Regions from separate parts of the Nitrosococcus wardiae genome, predicted to be linked through region 4. Evidence: predicted binding sites of a transcription regulator. Region 4 holds the regulator's gene; each other region holds the start of a gene.
What was found. The regulator FliA, encoded in region 4, starts transcription of late flagellar genes. The targets are predictions, from matches to a motif close to GCTAAAGTTNNNNNNNNNNCNGCCGATA.
Positions count from the first base shown of each region.

Region 1: E3U44_RS15070 (retropepsin-like aspartic protease) is a predicted target of FliA. The motif match lies at 1,678-1,705, and genes of this name have one in related genera.
Region 2: E3U44_RS20345 (flagellin) is a predicted target of FliA. The motif match lies at 2,026-2,053, and genes of this name have one in related genera.
Region 3: E3U44_RS03340 (type IV pilus twitching motility protein PilT) is a predicted target of FliA. The motif match lies at 2,090-2,117, and genes of this name have one in related genera.

Region 1 is NZ_CP038033.1:3,182,582-3,186,067, reverse strand. It holds gene E3U44_RS20420 (response regulator transcription factor) at 280-972, shown strand; gene E3U44_RS15075 (DUF1328 domain-containing protein) at 1,126-1,296, opposite strand; gene E3U44_RS15070 (retropepsin-like aspartic protease) at 1,951-2,469, shown strand; gene E3U44_RS15065 (BON domain-containing protein) at 2,889-3,200, shown strand; gene E3U44_RS15060 (ABC transporter ATP-binding protein) at 3,231-3,486, opposite strand, start outside.
Region 2 is NZ_CP038033.1:1,835,401-1,838,886, forward strand. It holds gene flgK (flagellar hook-associated protein FlgK) at 1-781, shown strand, start outside; gene flgL (flagellar hook-associated protein FlgL) at 785-1,987, shown strand; gene E3U44_RS20345 (flagellin) at 2,149-3,486, shown strand, end outside.
Region 3 is NZ_CP038033.1:681,997-685,482, forward strand. It holds gene E3U44_RS03335 (PilT/PilU family type 4a pilus ATPase) at 1-987, opposite strand, end outside; gene E3U44_RS03340 (type IV pilus twitching motility protein PilT) at 997-2,034, opposite strand; gene E3U44_RS03345 (YggS family pyridoxal phosphate-dependent enzyme) at 2,155-2,850, shown strand; gene proC (pyrroline-5-carboxylate reductase) at 2,945-3,486, shown strand, end outside.
Region 4 is NZ_CP038033.1:507,442-510,927, reverse strand. It holds gene flhF (flagellar biosynthesis GTPase FlhF) at 1-960, shown strand, start outside; gene E3U44_RS02535 (MinD/ParA family protein) at 947-1,870, shown strand; gene E3U44_RS02530 (RNA polymerase sigma factor FliA) at 1,867-2,592, shown strand; gene E3U44_RS02525 (flagellar motor protein) at 2,781-3,486, shown strand, end outside.

The sequences.
Region 1 (3,486 bases), 1.3 Mb from region 4:
ATGATATTTTCTTACTTAATGAGAAGACCCTGAATCTAAGGGGTTAAAGTCTGCCCAGTTCTTTTGAAACCTACTTCCTATTTTATTGAATTTAGTTTTTATCTAAAGATGTCGTTTCATAGCGACATAATTGGTGATTTTTTTTTATTGCCTTATTTGTAATTTATTGATTTTAATAAGAATGAATGCGGCATCTCTTTTGCATTGAAATCATTAACGAGGCATTGTTGGTGAATGCATTTATTAAAGAATTAGTCCCAATTAGGTAGGAGGTTTTGCATGGGTATGAAGGATCAATGCTTAGGGAGTGCTATCAAAGGCCCTGGCAAGCCACTGCTAGAGCTTCATGATGTTATTCAAAAGGCGAGCGTCTTTATTGTCCATCATGATGAAAAAGAGAGCTATGCACTGCGTCGGATGATCGCCTCGACAGAATGGGAGATTGAAACCTATTTTTCGGCTGAATCCTTTTTGGATGAATTTGATCCTGCGCGTCCAGGGTGCCTGCTACTTGATGTCCACGTACCTAAAATGGGTGGCTTATTACTTCAGAAACAATTGCGAGAAATGAACAGCTTTTTGCCTATTATCTTTATTTCCTCCCATGGAACAGTCCCAGAGGCGGTAGAAGCTATCCATGGAGGAGCTGCCGATTTTCTTACAAAACCTTGGCAAGAATCAGTACTACTGAAGCGCCTCTGGACATGCCTGGAAAGAGACCAGCATGTTCGAGAGCACCAAAGAAGGCAGGAAGAAGTTATTGCACGGATGGCCCGATTAACTCCACGTGAAAGGGAGATCATGGAGTTGGTGGTGAAGGGACGAATGAATAAGGTGATTGCTTTCGAACTAGGGATTAGCCTTAAAACAGTTGAAAATCACCGGTCGCAAGTAATGAAAAAACTTCAAGCCAAAACTCAGGCCGATCTGATTCGCTTGGCTTTATTATGTTCAAATGTAGTGGAACATTGAATTAAAATATTTGAGCCAAGCTAATAGGAGAGTACTAAAACAAAGTAGTATGGAAGTGATTCACCAGGGCAAATTTCGGTTGAACCGAAATTTGCCCTGGTGAATGGAATATTTGCTATTCAGACATATCCATATAAGTAATCTTCAATTTCCCTATAGTGGCGGAGAGCGCCGCCGTCCTAGAAGCAAAAATACTACAAACAAAATAATTCCTACAATAAATAAGATCCAAGCAATTTCTACGGCAATTCCAGCTATTCCTGTGAATCCTAGAAGCGCTGCTACGATTGCTACGACTAAAAAAGTTATTGCCCAACCAAGCATTTTATTCCTCCTATTACGGATTATTGTTTAAATTTAAGTATAGAAGGAAAAAAATATTTTTTTTAAATTTTTGATTAAATATCTCAGTAAAAGTTTTGAAGTATTCCTGGAGCGAGCCGGTGGCGTGGAGCCAGGGGACAGGGAAGTCCCCCCACCGATTCGCCGGGAGCGAATCGGGACATCCGCAGGAGGCCCCTCAGGGGGCGCGCCAGGGAGGGCGCGCATTAAACCCTTTTTCCAGGGAGGAAAAACGGGTTTGCGGAACACCACCAGCTTGCTCCTAAAACACCTCATTCATAGGTACTTAAAAAATATTTTTTCTTGGAGTTAAGACTCGGAACGACGATTAGAAGCCTGCCAATCCAATTTATCTTTCAGCCCCGTAAATATTCACTTGCTTGTGCCGCTATCCATTAGCAGGAGTTGGAGTAATTAATACCTCCGTAGTATACTGGTTAGAAAAAATCAAGAAATAAAACGTAATTCTTTGATAAATTTATATAAACCAAACAATTATATTTAATCTTTAGAGAGTTGTTAATAAAATGTGGGTTGGGCTGACTTTTAAGGTGTTTTTGTTATATAAGTTATTGATTATTTATTCATAATAATGCTGAAATCTGTCCCAACCAGAATTGTGAGGAGAAAATTAATATGAAGCGCTTTTTTATCGGGCTTGCTGTGATTTTATGGTTGGGTGTCCCGGTTCATCATATAGCAGCTAATGAATTTGATACCATAGTCTCCATGCAAGGAAAAGATTCTGCTACCTATTATATTCAAGGAAATATTAATGGTTATGGATCAGTGGAGTTTATGGTGGATACTGGTTCAGGTTATCTCACAATTAATGAAGACACGCTTGCCGTGCTTAAGCAGGAGAAACGCATCCGTTACGTGAAAGATCTAAGGGGTATTTTAGCAGATGGTAGAGAAATGATAGTGCCGGTGTATTCGGTCAGTGCTATCCGTCTGGGGGAAAATTGCTGGCTTCGAGATATTGAAGCTGCGGTATTCCCAGGAAGAACACGCCATATTTTAGGATTAAGCGCCCTTCAACGGGCAGCTCCTTTCATTTTTTCGGTTGATCCACCTCAATTAGTGCTAAGCCACTGTGATAGTGCACCTGATAATATCTTATCTAAAACAAGTGATTTTTCTACGGCAAAATAAAATATAAAAGATATAATTGCTTGAATTTCAAGGTTGTCAATCTTCTCCTGCCGAGCGGTTTAAAGAGATCGCTCGGCTAACATGTTATTAATTCGTAATTAAATACACTGGAGCTACGCAGCTTACTCTGCCCGTGTAGATGGGAATCTAATCACTGCTCTTCACTCTAGGCTGTTTTTCTTTTTCCTTCCCCCGTTCTTGCTATTTCTATAGTCTCGAAAGCGTTGAATTCGGAGCGCTTCATCTTTTCATTTATGTTTTTTTCACTTGATTAACTTTTGGGCAAGGAGTTTAGGTTGATAAAAATTTTAATGTTAGTGGTATTCCTAATTCTTTGTTCTAAAATTCTAGGAAAAAGAAAACTGGATAGTGTTGATTAGTCATTTCTAAATGGTGCATGCCCTGATAAGGAGAAAAACATGAAAAAACCAGATAAATACAAGATTTTTATATTAATTATCTTGATGACTATTTTAATGTTAGGTTGTGCGAGTAGCCCTGAAAAAGGGAGAGGAGAATATGTTAGTGATGCATGGATTACCTCAAAGGTTAAAAGTGCCTTAATAGCGGATCCACAGGTGAGTGGGTTTGATATTCAGGTAGAAACTTATCGAGGTATAGTGCAGCTCAGCGGATTTGTTGATACTAGAGAACAATCCCGGGAAGCGGAAGATGTTGCCCGTAGTATTGAAGGCGTGAGGGACGTTGAGAATAGAATTACCGTGAAATAGGGACATTAAATATCCTTGAAGGGAAGGATGTTAGCCAGTGAGATTTTCGCCACTTTGGCTATCGAATAGATGCAGTTTGTGGATATCAAGCTGTATCTCCAGTTCATCTCCTTCCGTGGCTTGGCTTGCTGCGCCTAGCCGAGCAATTAGCCGGATAGTGCTGTCTTGGAGGGGCTGAACTTCTAAGTCTTTAGTCAAGTTTTGTAGCTGTTCATTGATTTCCCCTTGAATTGCAAAGTGCGCATAGACGTCAGCCCCCATCCATTCAATAACGTCAACAGTAGCC
Region 2 (3,486 bases), 1.3 Mb from region 4:
TAATTTTCCTGGCGGTACGGCAACCATCGATGGGCTAACTTTAGATTTAACCGCTGGTTCCATGGATTCGGGAGATAGCTATCTTATCCAACCTACCCGGGAAGCCGCCCAAAATTTCGGGGTGATGCTCACCGATACTAGCCGTATTGCCGCCGCCGCACCGATCCGTACCGAAGCAAATCTTGGCAATAAGGGGACAGGGCAAATCTCAGCGGCTTCGGTAACCAACACCAACGGCCTTCCTTTGCCTACTAATGGGCAGATTACCCTAAACTATGATGCGGCAGCAAAACAATTCAATGTGAATGGGGGGCCGGGTGGCGTGTTGGGTTATGATCCCGCGACTGAGGGTGACGGCAAGGAATTCACCTTTTCTATCTTAGGGGGGATCACCTTCACTATTTCGGGCACCCCTGCCGATGGAGACAATTTTGTTGTTCATAATAATACTGGGGGCGTGAGCGATAACCGTAATGCCCTCGTACTCTCCGGGCTGCAAACTCAAAGTCTTCTCCAAAATGAGACAGCAACTTACCAGGAACAGTATAGTCGTTTGGTCGTGGATGTTGGTGTCCGCACTCGTCAAGCGGAAGTGAACCGGGATACCAGTGGAGCTTTGTTAGATCAGGCAGTTGAAGTCCGGGAAGGCGTGTCGGGAGTGAACTTGGAGGAGGAGGCGGCTAACTTACTCCGTTTTCAGCAGGCTTTTCAAGCCGCCGCCCGGGTGATCTCGGTTGCCGATACTATGTTTCAGTCTTTGTTAGGTGCAGTAGGTAGATAATCCATGCGTATCTCCACTTCTTTATTCCAACAACAAAGCATTGATGGGATATTGGATCAGCAGGCCCAGGTCAGCAAAATTCAACAGCAATTAGTCACTGGCCGGCGTATTCTTACTCCGGCCGATGATCCTGCCGCTGCCGCTCGCCTGCTAGATGTTCGTGAAACTTTAGAGCAGCTCTCCCAATTCCAAAGAAACGCCGATGGGGCGACGGCTCGTCTGTCCCAAGAGGAAACAGCCTTGGCAGGGGTGGGGGATTTACTGCAGCGGGTGCGGGAGCTGGCGGTACAGGCGAATAATGGTTCTCAAAATAATGAGAATCGAATCATGATGGCCAAGGAAGTTCGGCAGCGTCTTGAGGAACTTCAGGGGCTTGCCAATTCTCAAGATGCCAGCGGTGAGTATCTTTTTGCCGGTTTTAAAGGTCGCACCCAACCCTTTACCCGGGAAGGAGGAGATTTTGCCTACCAGGGCGATCAGGGTCAGCGCCTAATACAAATCAGTCCTTCAGTGCAGATGGCGGACAGTGATCCGGGCTCTGAGGTATTTCTGGCCATCCGCGAGGGGAATGGCACTTTTGTTACTGAGACGGACCCTTCGAATAGTGGCTCGGGGGTGATAGGTCCTGGTTCGGTCAGTGGGATTTTTGTTCCTGACGATTACACTTTGCGCTTTTCTCAGCCACAGCCTAGTGACCCCCTTACTTTTGAAGTCCTAGACTCACAAAATAACGTTGTGACCAATGGCAATTTTGTCAGTGGGGAAGCAATTGCGTTTGGGGGTGCCCAAGTGAGCGTAACCGGCACACCTGGAGATGGAGATCGTTTTACTATCCGTTCCAGCGCCCATCAGGATATGTTCACTACTATCCAACGTTTTATTGATGCTTTGGAGCAGCCAGTGAGCGACACGGCCAGCCAGGCCCGTTTCAATAATGATATGAATAGAACCCTCACTGATTTGGATCAAGCGCTGGGGAAGGTTTCAGAGATCCGGGCAGGGGTCGGAGCTCGTCTTAATGCCATCGATAGCGAGCGCCAAATGAACGAAGACCTTAGTCTGCAAATGGCTGAGCTGCAATCCTCTCTTAACGATCTCGATTTTGCCGAGGCCATTGGCCATCTCAATCAGCAACTAACGGCCCTTGAAGCCGCTCAGCGAACCTATACCCGGTTGCAGGGCTTATCCCTATTTAATTTCCTCTAAGCGCTCTAATTGGGGCGGCAAACTCTTGCCGACTCTAGCCTAAAGTTTCCTCCTATTTTGCCGATCCTTTCCGTGGAAGCGACGAATGCGCCTTTTGCGCATCTCCGCTGGAGATAATTTAGTTGGGGACAAACCCGGAAAATATCTAAGGGAGGGTAACAATGCCTCAAATTATGAATACTAATATTATGTCGCTGAACGCACAGCGGAATCTTGATCGTTCCCAGAGTGCGCTGCAGACTTCGTTACAGCGTTTGTCCTCAGGTTTGCGGATCAATAGCGCCAAGGATGATGCCGCTGGCTTAGCCATTACCGACCGGATGAACTCACAGATTCGGGGTCTAAACCAGGCGGTCCGTAATGCCAATGATGCTATCTCCGTTACCCAAACGGCCGAAGGGGCAATGACAGAAGCCACCAACATCCTGCAACGGATGCGTGAGTTGGCGGTCCAATCGGCCAATGACACCAACAGCAGTGCGGACCGAGTAAATCTGCAAAAAGAGGTTTCCCAACTTCAGACAGAACTCAACCGGATTGCGGATACCACCTCTTTCAATGGTAAAACTTTGTTGGATGGTTCTTTTACCGGGCAGAAATTCCAGGTTGGGGATAAAGTCAACCAAACCATCAATTTTTCTATCAATAGCACTCGTGCTACCGACATTGGCGAGCATCAGGGAAGCAGTAACACCAATGTGGGGGCTTTAACGTTAGCAGCAGATACCACGGGGGATAATGGTGTCGCCGCTCAGAGTGTGATTCTCAATGGCGCCATAGGCTCTGAAACGGTAACTCTTGCCGGCGGTGAGACCGCCCAAGCAATCGCCGATTTAGTCAATGGGCAATCCGGCACCACCGGCGTGACGGCCACGGCCCAGACCTCAGTCACCTTGGACAACGCGGCCGATGGAACAATCGCTTTCACCCTCCAGTCGAGTGGAGGAACGGCCGCCTCCATTTCCGCGGGGGTCACCACGACTGATTTGACCAACTTGGCGGATGCTATCAATGCCCAAAGCGCCGAGACGGGGGTGACCGCTACCCTTAGTGAAAATAGGGATGCCATTACCCTGGAAAATACGGATGGCGAGGATATTCTCATCTCGGATGCAGCTAATACCGGCGCTGGGGCTGGCGCGGTAGCATTTGCTGTGGGGGCACAAAACTTAATACAGGATGATGGGAATGGGGAAACAGACAGTCTCGTAGTAGGGGGCCAAGTAGATTTCCAATCAGATAAAAGCTTCACGGTGACCGGGGATGCTACGGTTTTGGCTGGGACTAGCATCGCCTCGTCCTTGTCCTCGGTGGCCCAGGTGGATATCTCCACCCAAAGCGGCTCCAATAGTGCCCTTTCTGTTCTTGATAAGGCCCTCGGTTCCATCTCGACTCAGCGGGCGGATTTAGGAGCGCTGCAAAATCGTTTTGAGTCCACCATTTCAAACTTGGAAAGCGTCTCCGAAAACGTTTCCGCCGCCCGTTCCCGCATCCGGGAT
Region 3 (3,486 bases), 170 kb from region 4:
TAATTGATAAACAGCTTTATCAAAACTTTGCATCCCTTGTTCGGTCGAGCGTTTCATCAAATCCTTGATACCTACAACATCCCCCTTGTAAATAAGCTCAGCAATTAGTGGCGTATTAATAAGGATCTCTACTGCAGCCCGACGTCCCTTACCATCTGCGGTCGGAATCAGGCGCTGGGCAACCACAGCCTTAAGATTCAGTGAAAGATCCAACAGCAATTGCCGGCGTCGATCTTCAGGGAAGAAATTGATAATGCGTTCTAAAGCCTGATTAGCATTATTCGCATGAAGGGTTGATAAACACAGATGACCTGTTTCGGCAAAGGCCATAGCATATTCCATGGTTTCCCGACTCCGAATCTCACCAATCAAGATCACATCTGGAGCTTGCCGTAACGTATTCTTAAGCGCCACTTCGTAAGACTGAGTATCGATACCCACTTCCCGCTGGGTGATGATACAGCCTTCATGCTCATGGATATACTCAATGGGATCTTCAATAGTCACAATATGGCCCTTGCTATTACGATTACGGTAACCTACCATGGCGGCAAGGGAGGTGGATTTACCCGACCCTGTTCCCCCTACAAAGATCACCATACCGCGGCTAATCATGGTCAGTTGACATAATGTCGCGGGCAAGTGGATCTGCTCAAAGCTGGGGATCTCTGTTTTGATGCGGCGCAGCACCATACCTGCACTACTCCGTTGGTAGAAGGCATTGACACGAAACCGACCGAGATTTTCTCTGCCAAGGGCAAAATTTCCCTCATGGGTTTGGCTAAACTCCTGCTGCTGCTGGGAAGTCATCGCTGTGAATACCAACTCCTTTGCTTGACTTTCCGACAAAGGCCGCTGGCTAGCTGGCATAACTTTACCGTGGATCTTGAAACTAGGGGGAAATCCTGCCGTAATAAAGAGATCCGAGGCATCGTGCTTGACCATGGCCTTTAGCAGAGCCTCTAGTTCTGTTGCTGGGTCTGTCATAAGTGATGCCTAACGGAAAAGTTCTTTATTTACTGCTTTTTTTACCGCCTCCTGCTTGGTCACCACATTGCGGCGGGCTAACTCTATCAGACACTGATCCAAGGTTTGCATGCCTGCTCCTTGACCCGTTTGGATAGCAGAATACATTTGAGGGATCTTATCTTCACGAATGAGGTTACGGATGGCTGGGGTGCCAATCATGATCTCATGGGCAGCCGCCCGACCACCGCCAAATTTTTTAAGGAGGGTCTGAGAAATAACAGCTCGTAGAGATTCGGAGAGCATTGAGCGCACCATATCTTTCTCTGCGGCAGGGAATACATCGATAATACGGTCAATAGTCTTTGCCGCAGAACTGGTATGCAAAGTGCCAAAGACCAAGTGGCCCGTCTCTGCCGCCGTTAAAGCTAAGCGAATGGTTTCTAGATCCCGCATTTCCCCCACCAGGATGATGTCAGGGTCTTCACGTAATGCCGAGCGTAGCGCTTCGCTAAAACCATGGGTATCCCGGTGGACTTCACGTTGATTAATTAAGCTTTTTTTGCTTTCATGAACAAACTCAATGGGATCTTCGATAGTTAAAATGTGGGCAAAATCATTCTCGTTTTTATAATTAACCATGGCCGCTAAGGTAGTTGACTTTCCTGAGCCTGTAGGTCCTGTCACCAACACAATTCCCCGGGGATGGTTGGCGATATCCTTAAACACGGCCGGGGCATCGAGTTCCTCAAGAGTCAACACCTGGGAGGGAATGGTACGAAATACCGCTGCTGCTCCACGGTTTTGATTGAATGCATTCACGCGGAAACGGGCTAATCCTGGGATCTCGAAGGAAAAATCGGTTTCAAGAAATTCTTCATAATCCTTACGCTGCTTGTCATTCATAATATCGTAAATCATGGCATGAACTTCCTTGTGTTCCATGGGCGGTAAATTGATCCGGCGCACGTCGCCGTCTACCCGAATCATCGGAGGGAGTCCGGCTGAGATATGTAAATCGGAGGCAGAATTCTTGACACTAAAGGCAAGCAGTTCAGCGATATCCATAAGATTTCCTCAGATGATTTCCACAATATGGACGAGTAGCTTATTTCGTTGGGAATATCGGCTAGACTTAGCCAAACTTAAAATGACTGAACATTAGCAAGGAGGAGACAAATACAAAACATGACCCAGATCGCACAACAATTAGCTCAAGTTCGTGCTCGCATTGCCGAAGCTGAACAGCGCTTTGGCCGCCCAGCAGGGAGTGTTACTCTTATAGCAGCGACCAAAACCTGTTCAGTTTCCGCAATCCGTGCTGCAATAGCCTGCGGACAACGTGCTTTTGGAGAAAATTATCTGCAAGAAGCCTTGCCAAAAATTAAAGAGCTGGAATCGGAAAATTTGGAATGGCACTTCATTGGTCCTATTCAATCCAACAAAACCCGGGATATCGCCGCCCATTTTGATTGGGTCCACAGCGTTGACCGCTTAAAAATCGCTCAGCGCCTCAATCAACAACGGCCGCCGGAACTGCCGCCCCTTAATATCTGTTTACAGGTGAATATCAGTGGCGAGGATTCCAAATCTGGCACTACTCCCGAAGCACTTACCGAAATAGCCAAAGCAGTCGCTGAAATGCCCCGGCTTTCATTGCGGGGCCTAATGACTCTGCCACCTCTCAATTCCGACTTTGAAGCGCAACGCCAGCCTTTTCGCGCCTTACATCAATTATGGCAGGAGCTTCGCCAGGGAGGGCTAAAGCTAGACACCCTCTCCATTGGCATGAGCGACGATCTAGAAGCTGCCATTGCGGAAGGCGCCACCTTGGTTCGGGTCGGTGCAGCGATATTTGGTCGCCGACCGCAAAAAGGCGCTTAAACCGGCAGGTTCCATTAAAACCCTGCTGCAGCATTCAGCTTAACCCCCATTATGAGGTAAACTCAGAATTCGGAATGGAGCTAAAAGTGAAGCCATGAGAGAACAAACCCTTGCTTTTATCGGTGGCGGCAACATGGCAACCAGTCTCATCGGCGGCTTGCTCGCTGATGGCCGCAATGCCCAGACTATTTGGGTCGCTGATCCGGATCGGAGTAAACTAGATGCCCTCCATCACCGCTTCAGCGTTAATACCACCCCCGATAATCTTCAGGCCGCTCAAGAAGCGGAAGTGGTCGTGCTGGCAGTCAAACCTCAACAGTTGAGAGCGGTGGCCACCGGGCTCAAAAGCGTGGTCACACCCTCCCAACCTCTTTGGCTTACGATTGCAGCAGGAATCCGGATCCCGGATTTAGAACGCTGGCTTGGTGGTCCGGCACCCATCGTGCGCGCAATGCCTAACACCCCGGCGTTAGTGCAAGCAGGAGCCACGGCCCTATTTGCCAACGCCCAAACCAATCCCCAGCAACGGCAAATGGCAGAGTCCGTACTACGCGCAGTAGGACTCACCTTATGGCTGAAGGATGAAAATCTCATGGAAGTGGTCACCGCCCTATCAGGCAGCGGTCCTGCCTATTT
Region 4 (3,486 bases):
GCCTCTAGGGATGAATCTCAAAAGCCCATTTTGCTTGAGATGCGGCAAGAGGTGAAAAATTTACGCAATCTAGTAGAGGTGCAATTATCGGACCTTGCCTGGGGTGAATTGGGCCGACGCCACCCCCTTAAGGCACAATTGCTCCGCCGGTTAATTGGACTGGATCTTGTTCCCGAACTTTGCCGGCAGCTTGCTGCCCAGGCGAGTAACAGCAATGACCCCCATCAAATTTGGCAGCAGGCGCTGCAGGTGCTGACAGACCTTATCCCCATTGCCGATGATGATACCTTGACCGCTGGTGGGATCGTCGCCCTCATCGGCCCCACGGGGGTGGGGAAAACCACCAGTGTGGCGAAAATTGCGGCGCGCTTTGCGCTTCGCCATGGGATCCATAGTGTGGCTTTGGTGACTACTGACTGTTTCCGTATCGGAGCGCAGGAACAATTGCACACCTATGGCCGCATTCTTGGTGTTCCTGTGAAGGTTGTTCAGGATCGGCAAGCATTGGAGAAAATTTTGGATGGCTTGCTGGATCGGCAGTTAGTGCTCATTGACACAGCAGGCATGAGTCAGCGGGATATGCATCTTACCAAGCAATTTGCCATGCTTGCTGGAGGTGGCCCAAAAATTAGGAATTACTTAGTCCTATCAGCGGCCACTCAATCTTCGGCGTTGGATGAGGTGGTGCAGCAATTTAATCGGGTTGAGCTCTCGGGCTGCATCCTGACTAAAATCGATGAAGCGGCGAGCCTAGGGGGGATTGTCTCCACCGTTATCCGTCGCCAGTTGCCTCTTGCCTATATCAGTGATGGACAGCGAGTACCGGAGGACTTCGGGGCAGCCCGTGCTCAGCACTTAGTCCATCTTCTCACCGAGTATGCCTGTGAGAGGGAAAAAGGGTTGGCTGATGAGGCACTGGCTCAAGCGTTTGGAAGGGCCATAAATTATGCTCATGTCTGAGGCGCGGATTGATCAGGCCAGTGGTTTGCGGCGGATGACTCGTCCTGTCCGGGTAGTGGCGGTGACTGGTGGTAAAGGGGGAGTCGGCAAAACTAATATTTCAGTGAATTTGGCGGTGGCTTTAGCAAGTCAAGGCCAGAGAGTAATGCTGTTAGATGCTGACCTTGGATTAGCTAATATCGATGTGTTGCTAGGATTACAGCCTACTCATAACCTTGCCCATGTCATTAAAGGGGAGCGTTCGCTAGGGGAAATTATTGTCCCTGGACCCGCAGGCATCAAAATCGTACCGGCGTCCTCGGGAGTGCAGGCCATGGCGCGCCTTAGTCCGGCTGAGCATGCAGGTCTTATCAATGCCTTCAGTGAAGTCAGCACGACCCTGGATGTTTTGTTAATTGATACTGCTGCCGGAATTTCTGACAGTGTAATCAGCTTTACCCGGGCAGCTCAGGAGGTACTCGTGGTGGTTTGCGATGAGCCCGCATCGATCACTGATGCTTATGCTTTGATCAAAGTATTAAGTCGGGATCATCACCTGCAACGGTTTCATCTCCTCGCCAATATGTCTCGTAGTATTCAGGAGGGCAGGGAATTGTATGACAAACTTGCCAAAGTCACCAACCAATTTCTGGATGTGACACTGGAATTTTTGGGAGTGGTACCTTACGACGATTATCTCCGTAAGGCAGTAAAGAAACAAAGCGCGGTGGTAGATAGTTACCCCAGAAGTAAATCAGCGATGGCCTTTATGCACTTAGCCCAAAAGGCAGTCCGCTGGCCGGTACGGAGAGAACCAGGCGGTCACCTTGAATTCTTTGTAGAGCGCCTAGTGCAATACAGTCTGTGCTTTGCAGATGGATCAAGCAGGGTCCATGCGGGGACGAATCATAGTAAGGGGGATTTGTTATGAATGGGGTCGTCGCTTATGCTACCCGGACCCAGGAGAAGCCCAGGAGTGACGAATTAGTCATTCAGTATGCGCCATTGGTAAAGCGTATTGCTTATCATTTGTTAACCCGGCTCCCACCTAGCGTTCAGCTGGATGACCTTATTCAGGCGGGCATGATTGGTCTATTGGAAGCAGCCCGCAATTATAATGCTTCCCAGGGTGCAAGTTTTGAAACTTATGCCGGAATCCGCATTCGAGGGGCTATTTTAGATGAGATTCGTCGCAATGATTGGGCCCCTCGTTCGGTCCATCGTAAGGCTCGGCAAGTGGCTGAAGTGATGCGGGAAATTGAGAACCGCGAAGGCCGAGACGCGCGCGATCATGAAGTTGCAAAGGAACTCGGGTTATCGCTTAATGATTATCATCGACTCTTGCAGGATGCAGGCGGTTATCGAGTATTTAGCCTTGATGAATTTAATGAGAGCGAAGAGTCAGATCCTCTGACAACCCCCCTGCAGGGGCCCTTCGACGGATTACAAGATCAGAGCTTCCGAAGTGCGTTAGTCGGTGCTATTGATGGCCTGCCTGAGCGGGAGCGATTAGTGATGTCGCTTTACTATGTTGAAGATTTAAACCTCCGGGAAATCGGCGAAGTATTGGGGGTGAGTGAGTCCCGGGTTAGCCAAATCCATAGTCAGGCTGTATTACGCCTTCGGGCTCACCTTAATGAGTGGTTGGATTGAGTATATAGCTCATGATTTGTGCTCTCTGTAGAGGGTGGAATAATACTTCCATGCCAGCAGCTTTTCCCCTCGTATTTTTTATCCTTTAGGGGGGGTGTGCGTCCTTTGTACCAAAGGCCCCTATAAGGGAGGAGCGGTTGCAGTTAGGAGTGGTCTTACTAGCGCCAGGGGAGCAACGGGTGTAAAGCATGGATATCTTGAGTATCCTTGGCGTGATCATTGGATTTGGGGCCATTCTCGTTGGCCAGTATTTAGAAGGAGGAGAGTTAAGAGCCATTCTCAATCCTGTGGCTTTGCTTATTGTCTTAGGGGGTACCCTGGGAGCGGTGATGTTACAGACTCCCCTCAAACTTTTTTGGCGAGCCTTCCAGATTTCGGGTTGGGTTTTTCGGCCACCTTCCCAGCGGGCAGAAGAACTTGTTGCCAATATCCTTGAATGGAGCAAGATTGCCCGTAAGGAAGGTTTATTAGGGCTAGAGGCTATAGCCGAGACTGAGGCTGATCGTTTTTCCCGTCGAGGTTTGCAATTATTGGTGGATGGAAACGAACCAGAGGATATCCGCAAGATCCTGGAGCTGGATATTGAACTTGCGGAGCAGCGAGATCTCCTGGCCGCCAAGGTTTTTGAGTCTATGGGCGGGTATGCCCCCACTATTGGTATTCTTGGGGCTGTAATGGGATTAATACAGGTCATGGGTAATCTGGCCGACCCCTCCTCCTTAGGTAGTGGCATTGCGGTTGCTTTTGTGGCGACGATCTATGGGGTGGGTCTTGCTAATTTATTTTTTCTCCCCTTTGCTAATAAATTAAAGGTGCTTATCCGAGGACGCTCATATATTAGTGAAATGGTAGTAGAAGGGCTTATTGGTATCGCCGAGGGGGAAAATCCCCGCA